Regions from separate parts of the Lentibacillus halophilus genome, predicted to be linked through region 2. Evidence: riboswitches for the same ligand, from Rfam matches in the RefSeq annotation. Region 2 holds a riboswitch; each other region holds the start of a gene.

What was found. Region 2 has a riboswitch for thiamine pyrophosphate ahead of tenA (thiaminase II). Riboswitches for the same ligand answer to the same signal wherever they lie in the genome.
Region 1: linked by a shared signal. The riboswitch ahead of thiO (glycine oxidase ThiO) and the one ahead of tenA (thiaminase II) in region 2 are both predicted to bind thiamine pyrophosphate.
Region 3: linked by a shared signal. The riboswitch ahead of ACZ5Q7_RS13345 (thiamine phosphate synthase) and the one ahead of tenA (thiaminase II) in region 2 are both predicted to bind thiamine pyrophosphate.

The regions. Positions count from the first base shown of each region.
Region 1 covers NZ_AP043750.1:2,205,927-2,212,715, reverse strand. The annotation lists gene ACZ5Q7_RS10905 (DNA polymerase IV) at 147-1,400, shown strand; gene thiO (glycine oxidase ThiO) at 1,891-3,012, opposite strand; TPP riboswitch at 3,106-3,216, opposite strand; gene ACZ5Q7_RS10895 (glycerophosphodiester phosphodiesterase) at 3,369-4,100, shown strand; gene rnz (ribonuclease Z) at 4,227-5,171, shown strand; gene ACZ5Q7_RS10885 (DNA polymerase IV) at 5,253-6,497, opposite strand; gene ACZ5Q7_RS10880 (M20/M25/M40 family metallo-hydrolase) at 6,573-6,789, opposite strand, start outside.
Region 2 covers NZ_AP043750.1:2,849,621-2,856,409, forward strand. The annotation lists gene ACZ5Q7_RS14065 (LLM class flavin-dependent oxidoreductase) at 1-120, opposite strand, end outside; gene trhA (PAQR family membrane homeostasis protein TrhA) at 353-1,000, shown strand; gene ACZ5Q7_RS14075 (Eco57I restriction-modification methylase domain-containing protein) at 1,166-3,430, opposite strand; TPP riboswitch at 3,589-3,689, shown strand; gene tenA (thiaminase II) at 3,774-4,460, shown strand; gene ACZ5Q7_RS14085 (ZIP family metal transporter) at 4,742-5,557, shown strand; gene ACZ5Q7_RS14090 (NUDIX hydrolase) at 5,598-6,239, opposite strand; RNA gene ssrA (transfer-messenger RNA) at 6,456-6,789, opposite strand, start outside.
Region 3 covers NZ_AP043750.1:2,696,921-2,703,709, reverse strand. The annotation lists gene ACZ5Q7_RS13360 (thiazole biosynthesis adenylyltransferase ThiF) at 40-1,056, opposite strand; gene ACZ5Q7_RS13355 (thiazole synthase) at 1,056-1,820, opposite strand; gene thiS (sulfur carrier protein ThiS) at 1,821-2,027, opposite strand; gene ACZ5Q7_RS13345 (thiamine phosphate synthase) at 2,037-2,627, opposite strand; TPP riboswitch at 2,743-2,853, opposite strand; gene ACZ5Q7_RS13340 (YolD-like family protein) at 2,994-3,320, shown strand; gene ACZ5Q7_RS13335 (HD-GYP domain-containing protein) at 3,640-4,845, shown strand; gene ACZ5Q7_RS13330 (peptidase) at 5,407-6,579, shown strand; gene garR (2-hydroxy-3-oxopropionate reductase) at 6,693-6,789, shown strand, end outside.

The DNA.
Region 1 (6,789 bases), 640 kb from region 2:
GCATAAAAATTGTATGTGCCACGTTTATTATATAGAGGAATCCATTTCAGTAGTGTCCCCCAGTAATGGGACATATTTCCATTGATACCATGTTGCGAAAGGTATACAATAGGGAACAAATGTTCTTATTCTGGAGGTGAATATCTATGGAGAAAACTGGTTACCCGCGGAATAATGTCCTGTGCATTGATATGCGCTCCTTTTACGCCAGTATTGAGGCTGTTAAACGGGGGCTGGATCCCATGGTTGCCCAATTGGCTGTCGTTGGGGATGTGAACAGGCCGGGAAGTATCGTCCTGGCCGCTTCTCCGGCATTAAAGGAAAAACATGGAATAAGTAATGTCAGCCGTTTTTTTGAACTGCCCAACGACCCGAATATCGTTATTGCACCAGCACACATGGCCGACTATCTGGACGTGTCCATCGAAATCACCAAACTACTGAACCAATATGCCCCGAAAGAAGCGATTCACCCCTATTCCGTTGATGAAGTCTGGGTTACGGTGAACGGAATGGAGAAATTATTCGGTACCCGGTGGCAAATGGCCGCTTCCATTAAACAGGATATTTTGGAAAACTTCGGCATTACTTGTTCAATCGGAATAGGCGACAATAAATTTCTGGCCAAAGTGATGATGGACTTATACGCCAAAAAAGAAGGCATAGCGGAATGCACATATGACGATGTCAAAGAAAAACTGTGGCCGCATCCGGTCCAGGATATTTGGGGCATCGGCCGGCGAATGCAGCACAATATGAACCGAATGGGAATTATCACCCTTGGTCAGCTCGCTCGTTTCCCGTTCAAGCAATTAAGAAAACGGTTTGGCGTTATGGGAGAACAATTGTACTGGCATGCCTGGGGAATTGACTTAAGCCCTGTGCTTGGCCATTTCACGAAAACCGAGCAAAAAGGATTCGGTCACGGCATTTCTTTGTTGCGCGATTATTCCGGAGATGATGTCGCCGTCTGTATCCTCGACTTGTGCGAAGAAGTGTGTAGAAGAGCGCGAACAGCAAACAAAGCCGGCCGAACCATTCACCTTGGCATAACTTATTCCGAAACATCAGGAGGTGGATTCAGTCGGTCCAAATCCATTCCGCTGTCAACCAACAGTACAATGGACATGTATCATGTTTGCATGGAGTTGTTCAGTACATTTTATGATGGACTAAGCGATATCAGACATGTATATGTGACACTGAACAATCTGTACGATGATGATGGAAATGAACAATTGAGTTTATTTGACAACACGACCCAAAAAAAAGATATCGGTTATGTAATGGATGACATTCGAGCCGCATACGGGCCCACGGCCATTTTACGTGCTACAAGCTATACCAAAGCGGGCATTACCATCGATCGAAGCTCAAAGATAGGAGGACATCAAGCATGATTATGCACACTGTTGATAGTGAGGACCTTTACTGAATGACAGGTGAATGAATCCACTTTAAATTTTTACACTAGGAACATATGATCGTATATGTTATAATTATTTTTACAATAGACTGGCTTCACATGAGGGACTATGGCACACGTCTTCTCTTCTGGGATACTTCCCATGGAAGGGAGGTGTTGCCAATGGATATGAACGATGTATTAACGCTGATGATTTCCTTCGGCGTATTAATTGCGTTGATCATGTCCGATAAAAAATAACCCCTCATGTGCTTTAGCCCGGCCATGAGGGATTCATTCCCAATGGTGCCATCCCCTCTTGTTGGGGTTGGTCTATTGTACCGTTCCATGTCAGCACATGGAGCGGTTTTTAATATGATATGACTATCTGTAATCATTATACCACGAAAACAGTTTTTGTACACCCGATATCCATGCCCATTATGATATTAAGCATGTGCATAATCTCTTTTTAACTTTCCATGTCACGTCGTTATCGTCTCCAAAGGCTTACGGTCCACCGCAAACGCAGCATCGATTGGCTTATCTTCCAGCAAGTCTGCTACACGTATACCTGTAATCGGACTAAGCAGAATTCCGTTGCGGAAATGACCGGCCGCAATCGATAAGCCATTGACGTGAGGAGGTCTTCCAATATAAGGTAATCCATCTCCTGTTTGCGGACGAATGCCAGCCCATGCATTTTCCCATCTGGCCTCCTGTAAAGCTGGGACAATGTTTGTGGCGTTCTCTATCAGACCTGATACGCCCTGCAATTGAACAGATTGATCGAATTCATCTGGTTTTTGCGTGGCTCCGATAATAATCCTTCCGCCAGACTTTGGCACAATATAGCCATTTTCCAAAAAGATGCTGGATGATACAATTGGTTGATCATGCCGCACCGCAAAACACTCCCCTTTCACAGGGTGAACATCAAGTGATACGCCGGCTTTTCGAAGGATTTCATTGCTCCATGCTCCTCCCGCAACAACTACTTCTTTGGCATAAAACGAGTCAGACGATGTTTTTACGCCGATGATACGGTTATCTTCCTGTAAAAAATCGTCCACATTCATATGTTCCAGGATATCTGTCCCTAAAACAGCTGCCGATTGAGCAAACGCTTGAGATAATAGCGGTGCGGAAACTTGCCCGTCATTAGGTATATAAAAACCGCCCAAAGCCGCATCAGAAAGTTCCGGTTCTTTCATCCTTATTTTTTCCGCCGAAAGCCATTCCGCTTCTTGCCCCATCGATTGCTGCAATGCTGCAACCGATTCTAAATGGGCACGTTCATCGTCTGTTTGCGCTACCTTTAAAATGCCGCTCTGTTTGAGTTCGATATCTATACCGGAAAGGGATTGTAATTCTTCAGCCAATTCAGGAAACATAGCTCGGCTTTTTTGGGCCAGCTGAAAAAGCGGGTTGTCACCTTCTAGCTCCGACTGTGCACCTAACATACCTGCTGCCGCACTGGAAGCCTTCTCATTCAGTCCATCTTTTTCGATGATCAGAACGTGCTTATTTCGTTTACTCAGCTGATAGGCAATGGAATTTCCTATAATTCCCCCGCCAACGATAATCACATCATAATGTTGTTTCATTTTATCCCTCCTGCTGAATTCCCGGCAAAACGCAAAAAACCACTTCCCTCAATGGATCGGAAAATGGTTGGTGTGCTTTATTTTAAAATAAACCATCTCAGCCCACCACTTCCCTACGCCGGTGTTAACCGCGTCAAGTTCTAAGGGTCCCAAAGTTTATCACTTTGATCTCAGCCTTTTCAAAAGGCACCCCCAGTGGAAATGAAAAACGATTATAGTTTAACTTTAATTTATCAATAATATTGGCAAATGTCAATTAATAACCTTGATGTTAATTGGCGACTAAAATAGAATGTTATTATGGGTATGTTTTCATATTGACTTCTCATCTGAAATGCAACACAATCAAATAAGAGGTGAATGAATTGCCCACGACAATTTTTGCGCATAGGGGTGCCAGCAGCCTGGCCCCGGAAAATACCATGCCTTCCTTTAAACTGGCCTATGAATTGGGGGCTGAAGGTATTGAAACCGATGTACACCTTACCAGAGACAATGAAACCGTATTAATGCATGATGAGCACCTTAAGCGGACAACCAATGGTCACGGATACATTAAAAATTTCACTTATGAACAACTACAGAAGCTGGACGCCGGATCGTGGTTTTCATCCGACTATGCAGGTGTCTCTATTCTTACTTTGGGGACATTGTTGAATTGGGTTCGGAATAAATCATTATATTTAAACCTTGAACTGAAAAATAATAAAATCGATTATAAATATCTTGAACATCTCGTATATGAACAAGTGAAACAGTATCGGCTGACTAACCGGACAATATTATCAACATCGAATCCTCACAGTATCAAACGATTACGTTTACTCAGCGATTCACCCAATATAGGTTTCTTAAGATCCAAAAGGGCAAAAAATCTTGTCGGATACACTGAAAAATTAGGAGCCGGGTCTTTACATATCAACCATCGATTGCTTTCTCCACGGCTTCTAAGGCAAAGCGATGAGGCGAACATGCCCCTTCGTGTGTACACTGTCAATCGTCCCGACATTATGAGACGCTGTTTTCAATCAGGCTGTGACGCTATTATAACCGACGTGCCACACACCGCATTGGAGCAGCGGAAATGAACCGAAAATTAATGAGCATCGCAGGAGGATATCCCATGACCAGATTATTTAACATTGTCACCCTTCAAAATCGGAATGATATGTCATCAATGTATAAGTATTCCTATGAGCGAGGATGGCAATAATATGGAACTCATTTTTCTGGGGACCGGATCCGGTGTCCCATCCAAGGAACGCAATGTTTCCAGCATAGCTTTGAAATTATTGCAGGAGCAAAACAGTATTTGGCTGTTTGATTGCGGTGAAGCGACACAGCACCAAATTTTACGGACCAGTATCAAACCACGGAAAATCACAAAAATTTTTATTACCCATATGCATGGCGATCACATTTTTGGATTGCCCGGCTTATTAAGCAGCCGGTCTTTTCAGGGTGGTGATGAGCTTTTGACCATCTATGGCCCAAAAGGTATCAAACCTTTTATTGAAACAGCACTTGCTGTAAGCGGCACTCATTTAACCTATCCGCTTGAGATTGTAGAGATCAACGAAGGCTGTGTGTATGATAATGCGAATTTTACGGTGACAGCACAAAAATTGGATCATGGCGTAGAAAGTTATGGTTACCGCATTAAAGAAAAGGATAAACCAGGCAAGCTGCTCGTTGAAAAACTCGATAAAATGGGCATTAAGCCAGGACCAGTCTATCAGCAGATAAAAGAGAACGAGTTTGTAACGTTGGGAAATGGGCGAGTGATCCGGCGTGATCATTTCCTCGGGCCGGACAAAAAAGGGCGCATCGTAACGATCATGGGCGACACACGTTTTTCAGAGGCTTACCGGTCGTTGGCAGCACATTCGGACGTACTTATTCATGAAGCTACATTTGATAAACACAAGGCTGATTTGGCACACGCTTATTTTCATTCGACCACAACCCAAGCGGCACAGCTCGCCCGGCTAAGCAATGTAAACAAACTTGTCCTGACGCATATATCGTCGAGATACCAGAGCAACTCCGATGCAGAGATGCTTCTCAAGCAGGCCCGGACCATTTTCCCGCAAACGGAACTGGCGGACGATTTTTATCATATTACCATTGAATCTGCTAATGGAAGGTACCACCGCTGATGATTCATGGGAGAGGCTCGTCATATTATTGATGATTCAGAGAAAAATAGGTTTTAGAAAGATCCACAAACAACTGAGCTATCATTTCTTATAGTCATCAAGAAAATCCTTCTGAAAACTGGTGCGCAGCTCGTGAGACGTTTCATCCTGCATTTGTTTAAATGTATCTTTTCCATATTTTCGGGTCAGTCGGTCTATGGTGATCTGAAGTTTTTCTTTTTCCATTTCTTTCTCATATGTGAATAAGTCCAGTTGCCTCGCGATGTTTTGCTTTTCATCCGTTTCCTGAACCGTGATCCCCAATAACCGGATTGGTTCCCGGTTCCAATGCTTTTGAAACAGTTCCTCAGCTGTATCCATAATGGTTTCTTTTTTTTCGATATAATCGTTCAGTTTTTTGCTTCTGGTAACAGTTGTCCGATCATGGTATCGGATCATAATCTGGATGCTTCTTCCTGCTGCCTGCTTTCGTTTCATTCGTCGTTCCACGTTTTCAGCAATCTTTCCTATAAGTTGGCTGATTTCGGTTTCATCATCCGTATCAGCAGGTAATGTCTGTGAACTGCCGATGCTTTTAAATTCATGCACTGCATCCGGATCAACCGAACGCTCATCCAAACCATTTGCTCTGTTCTTCAGTCGCTCGCCGTTAATTCCGAATAGCTGTTTGAGTTGATACCCATCACTTTGTGCAAGATCGCCGATGGTGCTAACATTTATGGTGCGCATTTTAGACGCCGTTTTTTCGCCAACCCCATACATGTCTTCGATGGGCATCGGCCAAAGTTTTTCCTGAATGTCCCGCTTCCGTAAAATCGTTATCCCCATCGGTTTTTTCATATCAGACGCCATCTTTGCTAAAAACTTATTAGGGGCGATCCCGATACTGCAAGGTACATCCAGTTCATTTTTGATTGCTTGCTGCAGATTTTGGGCAATTTCAATGGGACTTCTGTACTGCTCTGTCCCGGTCACATCCATATACCCTTCATCAATGGACACCGGTTGTATATACGGAGTGATGTCTTCTAACATTTGGAACATTTTTTTGGAAACGGACCGATATCGGTCAAAATCGGGGCGACGAACGATCAGCTCCGGACATAGTCTTTGTGCCTTCCATAACGGCATGGTTGTCTTGACACCTCTCGCTCTTGCCTCGTAGCTGCTTGTAACAACAACTCCTTTTCGTTCTTCAGGATTACCGGCAATCGCCAACGGTTTTCCTTTCAGTTGTGGATTGTAAGCCATCTCAACTGAGGCATAGAATGAATTCATATCAACATGGAATATAATCCTGGCTTTTTTTAAACTCTGTTGTGCCATTAAGCGACATTCCTTCACATAAATTTTCTTCCAGTAAACCATAGCTAAAACAGACGTTATGTTCCTTTTTAACCGTTATCTATCTGCTGAAACTGATATAATAGCAATGATAAGCTCGGTTATCTTCACTAATTCTTCAACGGGAATCCGCTCATTCGTTGTATGAATCTCTTCATATCCAACAGCCAAATTAACAGTGGGAATACCCAATCCGGAGATAACATTCGCATCACTTCCGCCTCCACTTGCCTGCAGGTTGCTTTCACGGCCTATGAAAGATGCGGCCTGTTTG
Region 2 (6,789 bases):
CCAATAGCGATGATACCCTAACGCATCAGCTTCTCTGGCCAGATCCACCGATGCATGCAGTGCTTCACGTGCCGATGCGCCCGTTGAAATTGGGGATTGATCCAATATGCTTAGTTTCATATTACACCCTTCTTTCTCATGATAATACCGATGATGTGTCCATTTGGGTTGAAAACAATAGCGTGGACGTTTATGGTGGATACATACTTTAACGAAACGTCAATCAGCGGGCGGTTTTATCACTCACCGATGATTCGTTGAAGGAATCAGAAATACGGGCGGTTTATCCCCTCTGAATGTGGTGTGACCCATGTTCAGAGATGAGGATGACAGCTCGTCAGATAAGGATGTTTTGCGTATGTCTATTCGCGAACCTATAAATGGACTGACCCATTTATTCGGGGCCATATTGTCTGTTTTCGGATTACTTGCATTGGTTATGAAAGCCTCAGTCACGTCCCAGTCCGGACTGGCAGTGGCGGCCGTAGTCGTATTCGGTGCAAGTTTGATTCTCTTGTACAGCGCCTCTGCGACATACCATATGGTTGTTGCACGCGACCATATTATCGCTTTTTTACGTCGCGTTGACCATTCCATGATTTTTGTCCTGATTGCCGGCACGTATACCCCGTTGTGCCTGATCAGTTTAAGCGGCACGGTGGGATGGATTTTATTTGCCGTTATAAGTGGACTAGCGTTCATGGGGGTTACCTTTAAGCTTGTCTGGTTCCACGCACCCAGGTGGCTGTCAACCGCATTGTATGTAGGAATGGGCTGGGTCGCTATTTTTTACATCCCGGCGCTTGCACCAATCATTGGCACTAACGGGTTGCTGATGCTCATTCTCGGCGGGGTATTTTACACGATCGGTGCGTTAATATATTGGCAGAAACCACAATTTCTCTCATTTAAACACATGGGATTTCACGAGATTTTTCACATATTCATTTTAGTCGGCAGTCTATGTCACTTTATTTGCGTGTATGGTTACGTCCTTTAAAATGATGTGACGAGCATTGAACCAACCCTCTGCACATACCTACAGAAGGTTGGTTCACACTATATCTGCTCCATTCTAGTATTCATGCGATCCACTGGCCATAGCAACGACTCCTTCAAATCATTTAAATCAGTATATCACAAATAACGTAAGCCTCCCAAAAGCTTAATTCACACTTTCTGCCAGATTCGCTTCCATTCGTTTGATTTCTTCCTCGCTTAGACCAAACGCATCTGCTATCCACTGATCGATCTGTTTATTTAACCGGGCTTCCTCTTCATTCCATTCATCCGTATTTTTATCACGTTGAACGTGCAGCATCTGTTCCACGAATTGGGAAATACGTTTTTGCTTTTGTTCGGAAACATCCGGTACAGGGAACATTTTCAGATCCTTCACCTTCAATTGCGGAAATGTTTTTCGCTGAAATTTGTCAAATTTATTCATAAACCAAAACGTCATCACAGTGGAATTAATCACACCCAATAAAAACAAGGGATCCATACGGCAGTCGATGATGTTATTGGCATTGCGATCATTTAATAGCGCTTTTTCCGTGTAGACAGCATGAATCGCATACATTGCTTGAGAGGGGATCTGTCTGACTAAAATTCTTGGTTTCGTGAATAGCTCTTTTTGCCGTTTGGCAGCCAGATTAGCACCGTATTGAAGCCACTTCCCTCCCCAATTCAGATGATACCGGCAAACATCACGCCCATCGAGGTATCGCCAGTAGGTGTCATCAACTTGATAATCACTGTGATAGACTCGATTTTCTTTCATTTCTTTTGTCTGAACCGGAATGCCTTCACCAACCTCATAAGCCACCAATCCTGACTTGACAGTCGCAACGGAGCCCAGATCCAAACTGGTGTTTTCAATTTTTTTCATCAATTCCACAGCTTGTTTGTTTTTCATGAGTGATATATTTATAATACTTTGCTCATCCGTTAATTCATCCGGCTCCACGTCGGCAACAATTGTGACATGACCGTCAGTAAACTCCCCAAGCTTGACAGTTGTCGGTGTACGTTTTTGAAAAATAATAAAACATGTATCAACACCGGCCTGTTCAAACATCCGGTCGTATATATTAATGATTTTTAAATGACCCGTCTGCTCCAGCAGAAAACGACGCATTTTCTTACATGAATCAATCGTCAAACACGTATTAGGAACAATAAACGCAAACCACCCGCCTTCTTTTAACAAATGATACGACCGTTCTATAAATAATAAATAGGTATTCATTTGATAGTCCACTAAATCATAATGGCTGTTAAAGTAGGCTTTTTCATCATCACTGAACCCGTTATCTCTGGTAAAGACATACGGAGGATTGCCGATAATGATATCAAATCCGCCCGCATTCATGACGTCCGGAAATGCCTGATGCCAGTCGAATGCCTCATCCGAGACATCCGGTTGATCGATAATTGAATTTCCCGTTTGCAAATGAGCATCAAGTGACGTTAATTCATCATATGTAGTCGCTGTTTTTAACCATAGCGACCATTTAGCTATCTCAATGCTCTCATCATTCCGGTCAACACCGAACAAATTATGATTTACGATATATCGGCTGATATCGGTTATATTTACTTGTCCGTCTTGTGTTTCCTGGCGTTTTTTATGGATTGTTTCCCATTCTGACACGACACTGTCCAGCGCCATGTTCAAAAAAGCACCACTGCCCGCAGCCGGGTCCAATATGGTAACAGATTGCAATTGTTTCTGAAGTTGATCGTAAAGGTGTGATCGGGATACCGCTTGCAATTCCCGTTTTCTATCATCCATCCATCGCTGTAATGTTTCGTCCAGCAATCGCTTGGTAACATCGGGGGATGTGTAGAATATCCCCTCTTTCTTTCGTCTCCCCTGCCCCGGGGCCTCTGTCATATCCGATTTTATTTTTTCCAGATCGTTCATCGATTGTTCAAATACATAGCCGAGTATATTGACGCTAACGTCTGTGGAAAAGTCGTATCTCGTTATGTTTTCAACCAGGCAGAACATATGGTCTTGAATAATGATTTGGTCCAGTACCGGATCGACTTGAAATAACTCACCATTCAATCGATTGAAGTTGTCTTGATTCATCGAAAAAAACAGTTCTTTCAGTCGACACCATATTCCGGTACCGCTGTCGTCCGACGACTGTTTGGCCGCTTGCACAAGATGACGCAATCGATTGTTTGACAGCAAATGGTTATCTTCACAAAAACAAACAACGAGCAATCGGTTGAGAAGCTTTTGTATGGTTTCAAACATCACCGGCGCACCGTACGCCGTCGTTTGATTCTGTACGTGTGCGACCAATGTTTGCCATACGTATCGATAGTCTGCGTAAAACTTTTTGGCAACAGCTTGTTCCTGCTCTCTATCGCTACGGTTGATCCTCGTCATTCGCCCGTCTGTTGAATACTGCATCCTTTCCCCACTTTCAGCCTGGTCATTGTATACATCATAGCATAACGCGTTGAACACGTGGCAAATGACACCCATTGATCCAATGAGTAAAAATTTTGACAAATATATTGACACGCATAACGTTATATGTTTTGATTGAATCAAATACAATAATAAAACAACGACACTAGGGGAGCATTTCGCTGCTGAGAAAGGTAAGACTTGACCCTTTGAACCTGATCCAGTTCATACTGGCGTAGGGAAGTGGAGATGATTGTATGATTCGCCACACTATCCAATGGCGATAGTTACCGAGTACATAAGAAACTGCTCCCTCTTAGTGATTAAGAGAGGAGTTTTTATTTTGGAACAATCGTTCAGCGATCGTATTTTTAAACGGGTGGAGCCTTTATGGAACTCGTATTTGGAGCACCCCTTTGTCAAAGGGATTGGGGACGGAACGCTCGATGTGGAAAAGTTTAAGCATTTTATGAAACAGGACTACATTTACTTAATGGAGTACTCGCGCATTTTCGCCATCGGGGCATCAAAAGCGCGTGACTTAAAGACGATGACCATTTTCGCCAATCTTCTGCACGGGACCATGAACGAAGAAATGGATTTACACCGGGAATACGCATCCAAATTCGGTATTACAAAAGATGAATTGGAAGCAACCGAACCATCCGCCACTGTCACTGCCTATACAAGCTATATGTTGAACAAAGCGCAGAGCGGCGGTGTTGAAAACGCAATCGCAGCGGTTCTTGCCTGCGCATGGAGTTATAACTTTATCGGAAACGAACTTGCCACATGGCCAAATGGTACCGAACATGAGTTATATGGCAACTGGGTCAAAATGTATTCATCTGACGCGTTTGCCAACATTGCCAAAAACTGCATTGATCTAATTGACGACATCGGGAAAGACAAACCGGAACACGAACTAAAAGAATTGGAGGAAATCGTCGTCAAAACGAGTTACTTTGAGTATATGTTTTGGGATATGGCAGAAAATATATCCATGTGGCCTGTTGCACAAACCGTCTAACAACAGCTGGAAACTTCCTCTTTTGTGTCTGCCTGACAACCTAAGAGGAAGTTTTTTGTGGACAACGGTCATAGAGATGCCAAGCGGTATGATTTTTTTCAATAGACAGATCCTATAATTGACATGGGATGGTAATGATTGTACTATGTTTCTGAAACCAATAAAAGTTTCCTGAGGTAAACTTTTAAGGCTATGCAAAATAAAAATAGTTACTTGAATCAAGTTTTCATTAATTAAACATAGTTTGTTAGTGAAGAAACAAAAGAAGGAGACCATTCATCATGTTTGATTATTTTTTGGATTTAAACCCGATCGCACAGGCAACCATTGCCACACTTTTTACATGGGGCATGACCGCACTCGGTGCCGCGCTCGTTTTTGCAACGAGAGGCTTCCATCAGCGTTTCATGGATAGTATGCTCGGCTTTGCCGGGGGTGTCATGATTGCTGCAAGTTTTTGGTCCCTGCTGTCACCGGCATTGGAAAAGGCGGAAGGCGGACCCTTACCGGCATGGGCTCCAGCCGCAATAGGGTTTTTGCTTGGCGGCGTTTTCCTCTGGGCATCCGATAAACTGCTCCCGCATCTTCATCCCGGGTTAGCTATGGATGAGGCTGAAGGGATCAATCCGGACAGAAAAAGACGCAGTACACTTCTTGTTTTAGCTATCACACTGCATAATATTCCGGAAGGACTTGCGGTTGGTGTCGCGTTCGGAGCCATTGCCGCCGATTTGCCGACCGCGTCGCTAGGAGGAGCCATTGCGCTGGCGCTCGGTATCGGCATTCAGAACTTTCCTGAAGGATTGGCCGTGTCGATGCCGCTCCGACGTGAAGGAATGTCCCGGGGAAAAAGTTTCGCCTACGGGCAGGCATCCGGCGTCGTCGAACCCATCGCCGGAATCATCGGAGCACTCGCCGTCACCATTATGCAACCCCTGTTGCCTTATGCATTAAGTTTTGCTGCAGGTGCGATGATTTTCGTTGTGGCTGAAGAAGTTATTCCGGGGTCGCAGGAAAATGGAAATACCGACCTCGCCTCCATGAGTATCATGTTCGGTTTTACCATTATGATGATACTCGATGTCGCACTGGGATAGCGGGATATAGCGGCATGCGGGTAAGGTATCGTTCCGTTGATCATCCCTCTGTCCGCGTCTTATCCGCAGCCTGTATCAGGTGAACGAAATGGTTTATAATCAGCGCCGTCATGCCCCAAATGACATTCCCGTTGTATTGATAGAAAAGTTCGTCTCTGCTACGTGCGTTCCAGTTATAGTTTTTACCGCCTTGAATGAGTTCAAATGGGAAGTCCTTCTCAGGCACAGGATGATACGCAACTTGATAGATCTCCGGCTCGCTATGCAAAAAAAAAGACAGCGGCACGGTAAAGATCCGTTCCACTTCCGATTCATTTGGGCTCATTTGTTGCGGTTGCATGATTCGTCCAACAAACGGATAAACAATCCGCGATTCAGAAATAAGATAATCCAGTTGAAACACGTCCCGTATGGCTGAGGAGTCAAGTCCCAATTCCTCCGATGTTTCCCTGATGGCACATTGCTGCTCATCCTCATCATAACCGTCCATCTTGCCACCCGGAAAACATACATCTCCCGGCTGGCTGCGCATGGTCATGGCTCTCACCTCAAATAAAACATGAGTCTCCCCTTGCTCAGTTTCTATGAGTGGAATCAAAACACCATATTCCCGGTATTTTTCCCGCCCAAGAATGGATGGTTCATGCTGTTTAAGCTTAGCGATAATATCTGATGAATCCAATGAATGCACCTCCATCTGATAAGAATTCTTTTATGACATGTTATATAATCAAGCAAAAAATCCCCTTTGAAACAGTCACGGAAGCATGACCAACAGGGGATTCGGTATCGGATATTTATTGGCATCATTCGTCACTTTTTTAACTCCATTTCATTACAATATATGAAATATGTGATGCCAAATGTCAAAACATTAAAAAACCACCAACATATGTATTGGTGGAGACGGTGGGAATCGAACCCACGTCCAGAGATATCGCCACCCGGACGTCTACACGCATAGTTAGCATATTGTGATTCGCATATCCTTCAGCCTGCCAACGGGCTTCCGGACAGCTAGTCTGATTCGTTTCAGCCAACATCCTCAGACGGTGGATGAAGGAATAGCCCGCTTCATTTGAGACCCTTCAATCTGCCACGCGAGCGATGGCAGGAAGGATCGCTTTAGCACTGCTTAGGCAGCTGCTAAAGCAGGTTCTTCGTTATCTTCGCCGTTTATATTTAGCGATAACGTTTTACGAGACGTAACCTCGACGCGCAGTCCGAGCTCG
Region 3 (6,789 bases), 150 kb from region 2:
ACGTCTTTTGTCCTAGCCCCGTTTTATAAGACACCTGTTTCACCCCAAATACCGGTGATAAAGCGATTTGGCTTTGGCGGCATCGTTGGTTCCATGAACAAGCACACGGCCATCTTTAAACAGGACCAATCGATTGGTGTCTGTTTTAAACTGCAGCAAAAATGTATTATGGTTGACGCTGCCGAGTTCAGAAAGGTTGGCAGCAACGACATCCAAGTCTCGTTCTTCTTTGGAAGGCGGGCGAATCTGTACCGTATCACGTCCGCAGAGCACTTCTGTTTTCGTATGGTCGCCGGCAGAAAGAAATGGATACATGGCGTCTGTGCCACATGATGGGCAATCGTCCTTTTTCAGCTGCTGGACGTTAATGGATGAATGGTGATTGGCCCATACATCAAACGAAATCAGTTCCTGACGCAAGGAGTCCCAGTTTTCCGTCAGGATTTTCAGAGCCTCCGCTGTTTGGTGTCCGACCACTAACTGGACGACTGGGCTGATCACGCCGCCTGTGTCACAGGTTAGCCCGCCGAGCGGAATGTCACCCATCAGGCAATGCAGGCATGGGGTCGTTCCTGGAAGAACGGTGTAACTAACCCCGTAACTGGCAACAATGGATCCATAAATCCATGGTATGTCATGCTTTTGTGAGGCATCATTGATAATCATGCGGATTTCAAAATTGTCCGTTGCGTCCATAATTAAATCAACGCCCGGCACGAATTGTTCCATTTCTTCCGGAGTCACATCAGCAATGTGCCCTTCAATGGTGACCTCACTATTGATGGCCTCCAGCCGTTCTTTAGCAGAAACAACTTTCGGGATATAATTTTTCGCGTCGTCCTCTGTATACAATTGCTGGCGTTGCAAATTACTCCATTCAACGTAATCCCGGTCGACGATGGTAAGTTTACCGATACCGGACCGGACGAGGATTTCCGCATTGCCGGTTCCCAGCGCACCGGCTCCGATGACGAGGACGTGTTTATTCCTGATTAAGCGCTGTCCCTCTTCTTGAATACCGGAGAATAACATTTGTCTTGAATAGCGTTCGAACATTAGACACTGATTCCTTCCATTGGGCTGCTCGCTGTTGCATAGCGTTTCTTCGGAATGCGCCCTGCTTCATAGCCGAGTCGGCCGGATTTTACGGCGAGCTTCATTGCTTCAGACATTTTGACTGGGTCTGCTGCCGCTGATACGGCCGAGTTCAGCAACACCCCATCTGAACCGAGTTCCATGGCCGTTACCACATCCTGAGGCGATCCGATGCCGGCATCCACGATCACGGGGACGTTGGCTTGCTCAACGATCAGACTCAAATTAAGTGGGTTAATAATTCCCTGGCCGGATCCAATAGGGGAGGCACCGGGCATAACTGCATGGGCACCGGCTTCCTCCAGTTTTTGTGCCAGCACGACATCATCGGACGTATAAGTCAGCACGGTATAGCCTTCTTTGACTAATTCTTCCGTTGCTTTTAACGTTTCCACCGGGTCGGGCAGCAACGTTTTATCACAGCCGATCACTTCCACTTTGACCATGTCACAAAGTCCCGAAGCGTTGGCCAATTTTGCCGTCCGAACGGCTTCCTGTGCCGTTTTAGCACCGGCTGTGTTCGGCAGCAAACTGTATTGTTCCACATCCAGTTTTTCCAGAAAATTTGGCTGCGACGGTTCAAAAATATTCATTCGACGCACGGAAAACGTCAATACGTCTGTTTCAGAGACATCAACCGCTGCTTTTTGCGTATCAAAATCAGGGTATTTGCCTGTTCCCAGAAATAAACGGGAATTAAATTGCTTATCGCCTATGGTTAACATTCAGCCACCTCCAACAAATTGAACTAATTCGACTTTGTCTCCGTCGGCTACTTCTTGTTCGGTGTGAGCCGACTTATCCAATATTTCGCCATTATGCTCGACAATCATGGCTTGATTCTCGATATGAAAATGTTGTTTCACATCTGATATGGTTTTCACGTGTTCTGGTACTTGTGTTCTATTACCGTTTACCGTGAGTTCCAACATTTGACCTCCTTAATCATGTAATTGGTGTTGATACCGTTGGATTGCTTCCAGCGGGTCCGGATCCAGCAGTATGCCGGACAGTACGGCGATACCGCTGGCTCCGGAGGCGAGAACATCCGGTGTATTCTCTGGTGTTATGCCGCCGATCGCTATCACCGGAACAGATGTATTTTGAGTGACGTTCGTCAGCTTTTGCAGTCCTTTAGGCGTCAGGTCCGGCTTGGAGGCGCTCGCAAAGATGTGACCATACACGAGATAATCCGCACCGCTGTTTTCGGCCGTTACCGCCTCACTGACCGAGTGAACCGAGCAGCCTATCCGCAAGTGCCCGTAAGAATGTTTGGCCGTTGCTGGATCGATGCTTTGGTGTGTCAGCTGAACCCCTTTTGCTTTCATCCTGTGTGCGATGTCGATTCGTTGATTTATGATGATCTTTTGTGACGGTATACCGCGTTGTGTCAAAGAATCCATCGCTTTTTCCCAGTCATGATCCGTCCACGTCTTTTCCCGAAGATGGATGTAGTCCGTAAAGGGGTGTATCTGTTCTAAAATGCCCAGAAGTTCTTCAGGCGACTGCTGTCCTGTTGAAATGACATGCAACTCAGCAATAGCGTATCACCTCCCCCGAAGCGATTGGTACATATCCGGCCAACACAAAAAACCACTTTCCGAAGACCGGCCGGAAAGTGGTTTGTGTTCGTATGATGGATTAACGTTTGTAACATTGCCACATCCCTACGCCGGTTTTAACCGTCTCAAGTTCAATGGGTCCCAAAGTTCATTACTTTGATCTCAGCCCTTTTGAAGGGCACCCCTAGAGCAAATCAATAATCGTATTTAATTTTGATTGTTAACGTTAAATTATCACAAAAATTCGTAAATGTCAATGATCCGTTTGGTAACGAGAGTTGAAAAAGAGAATAAGATTTGTTATATTAAGAACACATGTTCCATGGAGGGATCGATATGAGTAATATTTATGATCGTGGGAGCAAAAAATGGACGGCTATGATGATGCCGGAACACGAAGAATTGCTTCGGAAAATGTGGAAGGAGCAGGATTATAAAGAGAAGCCGATATTGGATGAACAGCAAAAAGAAGACGTGGATGCGCGACTGCAAGAAGCTGTTTACTATCATCGGACAGTGGAAGTAAAACATTACAACGGTCGGGACTTTCTGACGAGTAAAGGAACCGTGTCGAAAATAGATGAGAGACAGTTGTGGCTGGATAATGGTGCGACGATTAAGTTGGAAGATGTTTTAGATGTGCGTATCGACGACATCGGATAAAGAGATTATCTGTCATGCTATTAAACGGAATGTGGGCGTAACCGTTTAAAGAATGTCATTCAGTAGGTGAGGACAGATTACGTTTTTCCATCACTGCTGAATGCTGATAAAATTTGTTTTAAAGGGTTTTCTATTATTTTTCTATGTTTTTCCGTTGTTGGCAATGCTATCGTGTCGAATTAAATCGTAACCTAACCGAAGGATATTATTTACAAAACTCGACAAATGATTTATTATTAATAAAATATAATTTTTTCAATATTCATGCGGCGGTGATTAATTAAATACATTGAACACGTGAGATAGAAAGGACACCGAAATGCAGGCGGAGCTAAGAAAAGCATCGACGTTACTAGATGAAGAAAGACGAACAACCATATGGTTTTTGTGGATCTTTTATATTATTTATTTTTCTTACGACATAGTTTATTATATAATATTGCCTGAAATGCCGTGGGAATCGGCACAAAAAGTGTTAAACAATGGCTTGGGATATTGGACGTATATCATTTTATTAAGCTTACTGCCCATCGCTTTTTATTTAATGCATCGGGAAAAAACATGGATTATCAAGTATATGTATTTTATTACGTTCACCATTATGAATATTATCAATGATATATGGATATATTGGGGAGTTGAATCTACATACAGCAACGGCAATATCATTGAAATTGTCATAGTCTTGTTTGCTCCCATATTTGTAAATAAAACATTCTTCAACCTCGTATCCTTGGGCACAATTTTTAAATTTATTGTTTTAGGTATCGTTCTCAGGGATTTTGTCGTTACATTGCCAATTACGTTAATTGTTGTTTTATCCATCATAGGTTATATCCTGCTTCACCGTTTTATAAGGTATGTATCAGCGGTGGAAATATCGTATGACAAACAGCTTGAAGGCATTGTTAAAGGGGTTATTGCTACACTGGAGCTGAAAGATCACTATACACGCGGTCATAGCGAACGGGTGGCTCAATATGCCATGACTCTAGCGAGAGCAACGGGGAAATATCAAGCGGATGAATTAAAATCTTTTTACTATGCTTGCTTGCTGCACGATATAGGAAAAGTTTACATTCCCGATTCAATTTTGACCAAAACCGGCAAACTCACCGACGAAGAGTTTGAACTGATTAAAACGCATCCTGTTGTTGGTGCTGACGCTGTTCAGGAAGTGGAAGGTATCGATGATAACCTCGATGTCATCAGACACCATCATGAACGCTGGGATGGGAGAGGTTATCCAGATGGCTTAAAAGGTACGGAAATCTCTTTCCTCACCAGAGTTATCACCATTGCTGACGTGTTTGACGCGATGACGTCCTCGAGGTCATATCGCACTGCATTGCCCGTGGACGTTGCGTATGAAGAAATTGTTTCCAATAAAGGGACGCAATTTGATCCTGACTTAATGGAAACGTTTAAACACGTGTACCCAGAGTGGGTGGCATATCATGAGCATTACCAAACACATGAGACGGCGTTTGACGAAGCAGCACCTGACATGAAAGGAGGTGATTGAACATGAGAATCCGTAAACTGAACAAAATTAAAACAACATGCTGGTGGTGTATTTTTGCTTAATTTCTCGCACTAATTCCAACGTATGGGGCTGGGACAAAAGATGTTTAGTCAAAGAAAAATCCGAACTATGATTCGCGAAAAATCTGAATCAGTTCGGATTTTCATTTAGCGTAGGAAAAACACGGAGACTCCTGCGGGATGAAAAGCCTAGATAAGACCCCGCAGTGCGATAAGCACAAAGCAAAGCTTCCATGAGTAGGCTTCGACCTGCGAGGAGCGTAGGCTTCGACGAATAAGCTTGCAACGCGACGAGCACGAGGAGGCTTATCAGCGCCCGCGGCAAAGAAGACACTGTGAAAGCGACCAAAGGAAGCTTGAACAGATGTCGCGCTTGTGCCTGGCAAGGTGAAAGCGTAGTGTTTTTCCGGAGCGGTGACTACGTCTTAACTATATTGTTCGTGTTTAGAAAGGATTTGTTCAATCTTGTCCCAGTCCCATTTTTTAAAGACTAGCCCGGCCTAGCATCATTCCCCCCCGAACCAAGAGGTGAATAACTAACATGGACATCACGTTACAATCACATTTGACACTGTACCCTTTATCGATTCGAGAGGATAAAAAGCACTATATAGTAGAGGAGCCTGTTTCGGGTGACTTTTTCGAAATGCCGGCCGTCAGCGTTGACGCGATTCATTTGATTAATAGAGGAGAGCCGTTGGATAACATCGAACGGGAGCTCCAGGCGACATATCCGGACGAAGATGTGGCGCTCATTCCATTTGTAGAGCAGTTGGTGGATTTGGGTTTGGTGAAAGAAGTGGACGGAGAAACGGTGCCGCTAACCAAGCAAGAGCCGTTGCCGAGTGGGTTTACTTGGTTAGCTGCCAGTGTGGGGCGGTTCTTTTTTAATCGTTTCACTATGAAACTTTATATCGTCATCGTTCTTGTTAATTTGTGGCTCATGTTTATGAACCCACAGTTAGTGCCAGCGTATCAGGATTTATTTTTGTTTGATGCGATGACGCTTAATATGCTGTTGTACATGGGGATTAGTCTATTATTGGTTTTGATGCACGAATTCGCCCACATTTTGGCGGTCCGATCGTATGATTTGCCCGCTACACTGGATGTGGGACGTCGACTTTTTCTTGTAGTGTTTGAAACGGATTTGACCTGTGCATGGAAACTGGCACCACAGCAGCGGAATAGGCTCTATTTGGCCGGCATTTGTTTTGAGCAGGTGATGGTGCTTATCGCACTTGTAATTCAATTGGCTGTGAGTGGAAGCACGCTTGTTTCCGGCATTTTTGCTCTCGTTGTATTGGATATTTTTATAAAAACCATTTATCAGTGTTGCTTTTATATGAAAACGGACTTATATTATTTATTTGAAAATATGACAGGTAGCTACAATTTGATGGAAAACAGCCAACAGTATTTACGCAAGTGGATTCCATTTATGAAACAGGATTCAACAACGGAAGCGTTTGCCGGGGAAGCGACAACGATAAGATTATATGCGCTATTTTATAGCATTGGTTTGCTGCTTACGTTTGGGGTATTTTTGTTTTATTTCATTCCGCAGGCTGTTTACGCCTATGCTGAGACGCTGCCGGAATTACTCGATCCAGTCGGGAATCCACTCTTTTGGGATGCGGCTGTGTTTGTCGGGCAGACCGTTTTGCTTGGGGGGTTATACATATATGCCTGGCGCAAACCGAGAGCTTCCTGATCACAGTACTAAAGCGATGGAATGTTTCTATTAAAATGTATATTTCAAAATAATTTATCTTTCCCTATTTTTTGATTTGTTGTAAAATGATGGGGACAAGGAGGGGATGAGCTGTGAAAATAGGGTTTGTTGGTCTTGGTATTATGGGGAAACCGATGTGTCAAAATCTGATGAAAGCAGGTTATGAACTGGTCATCTCCAGCAGTAACC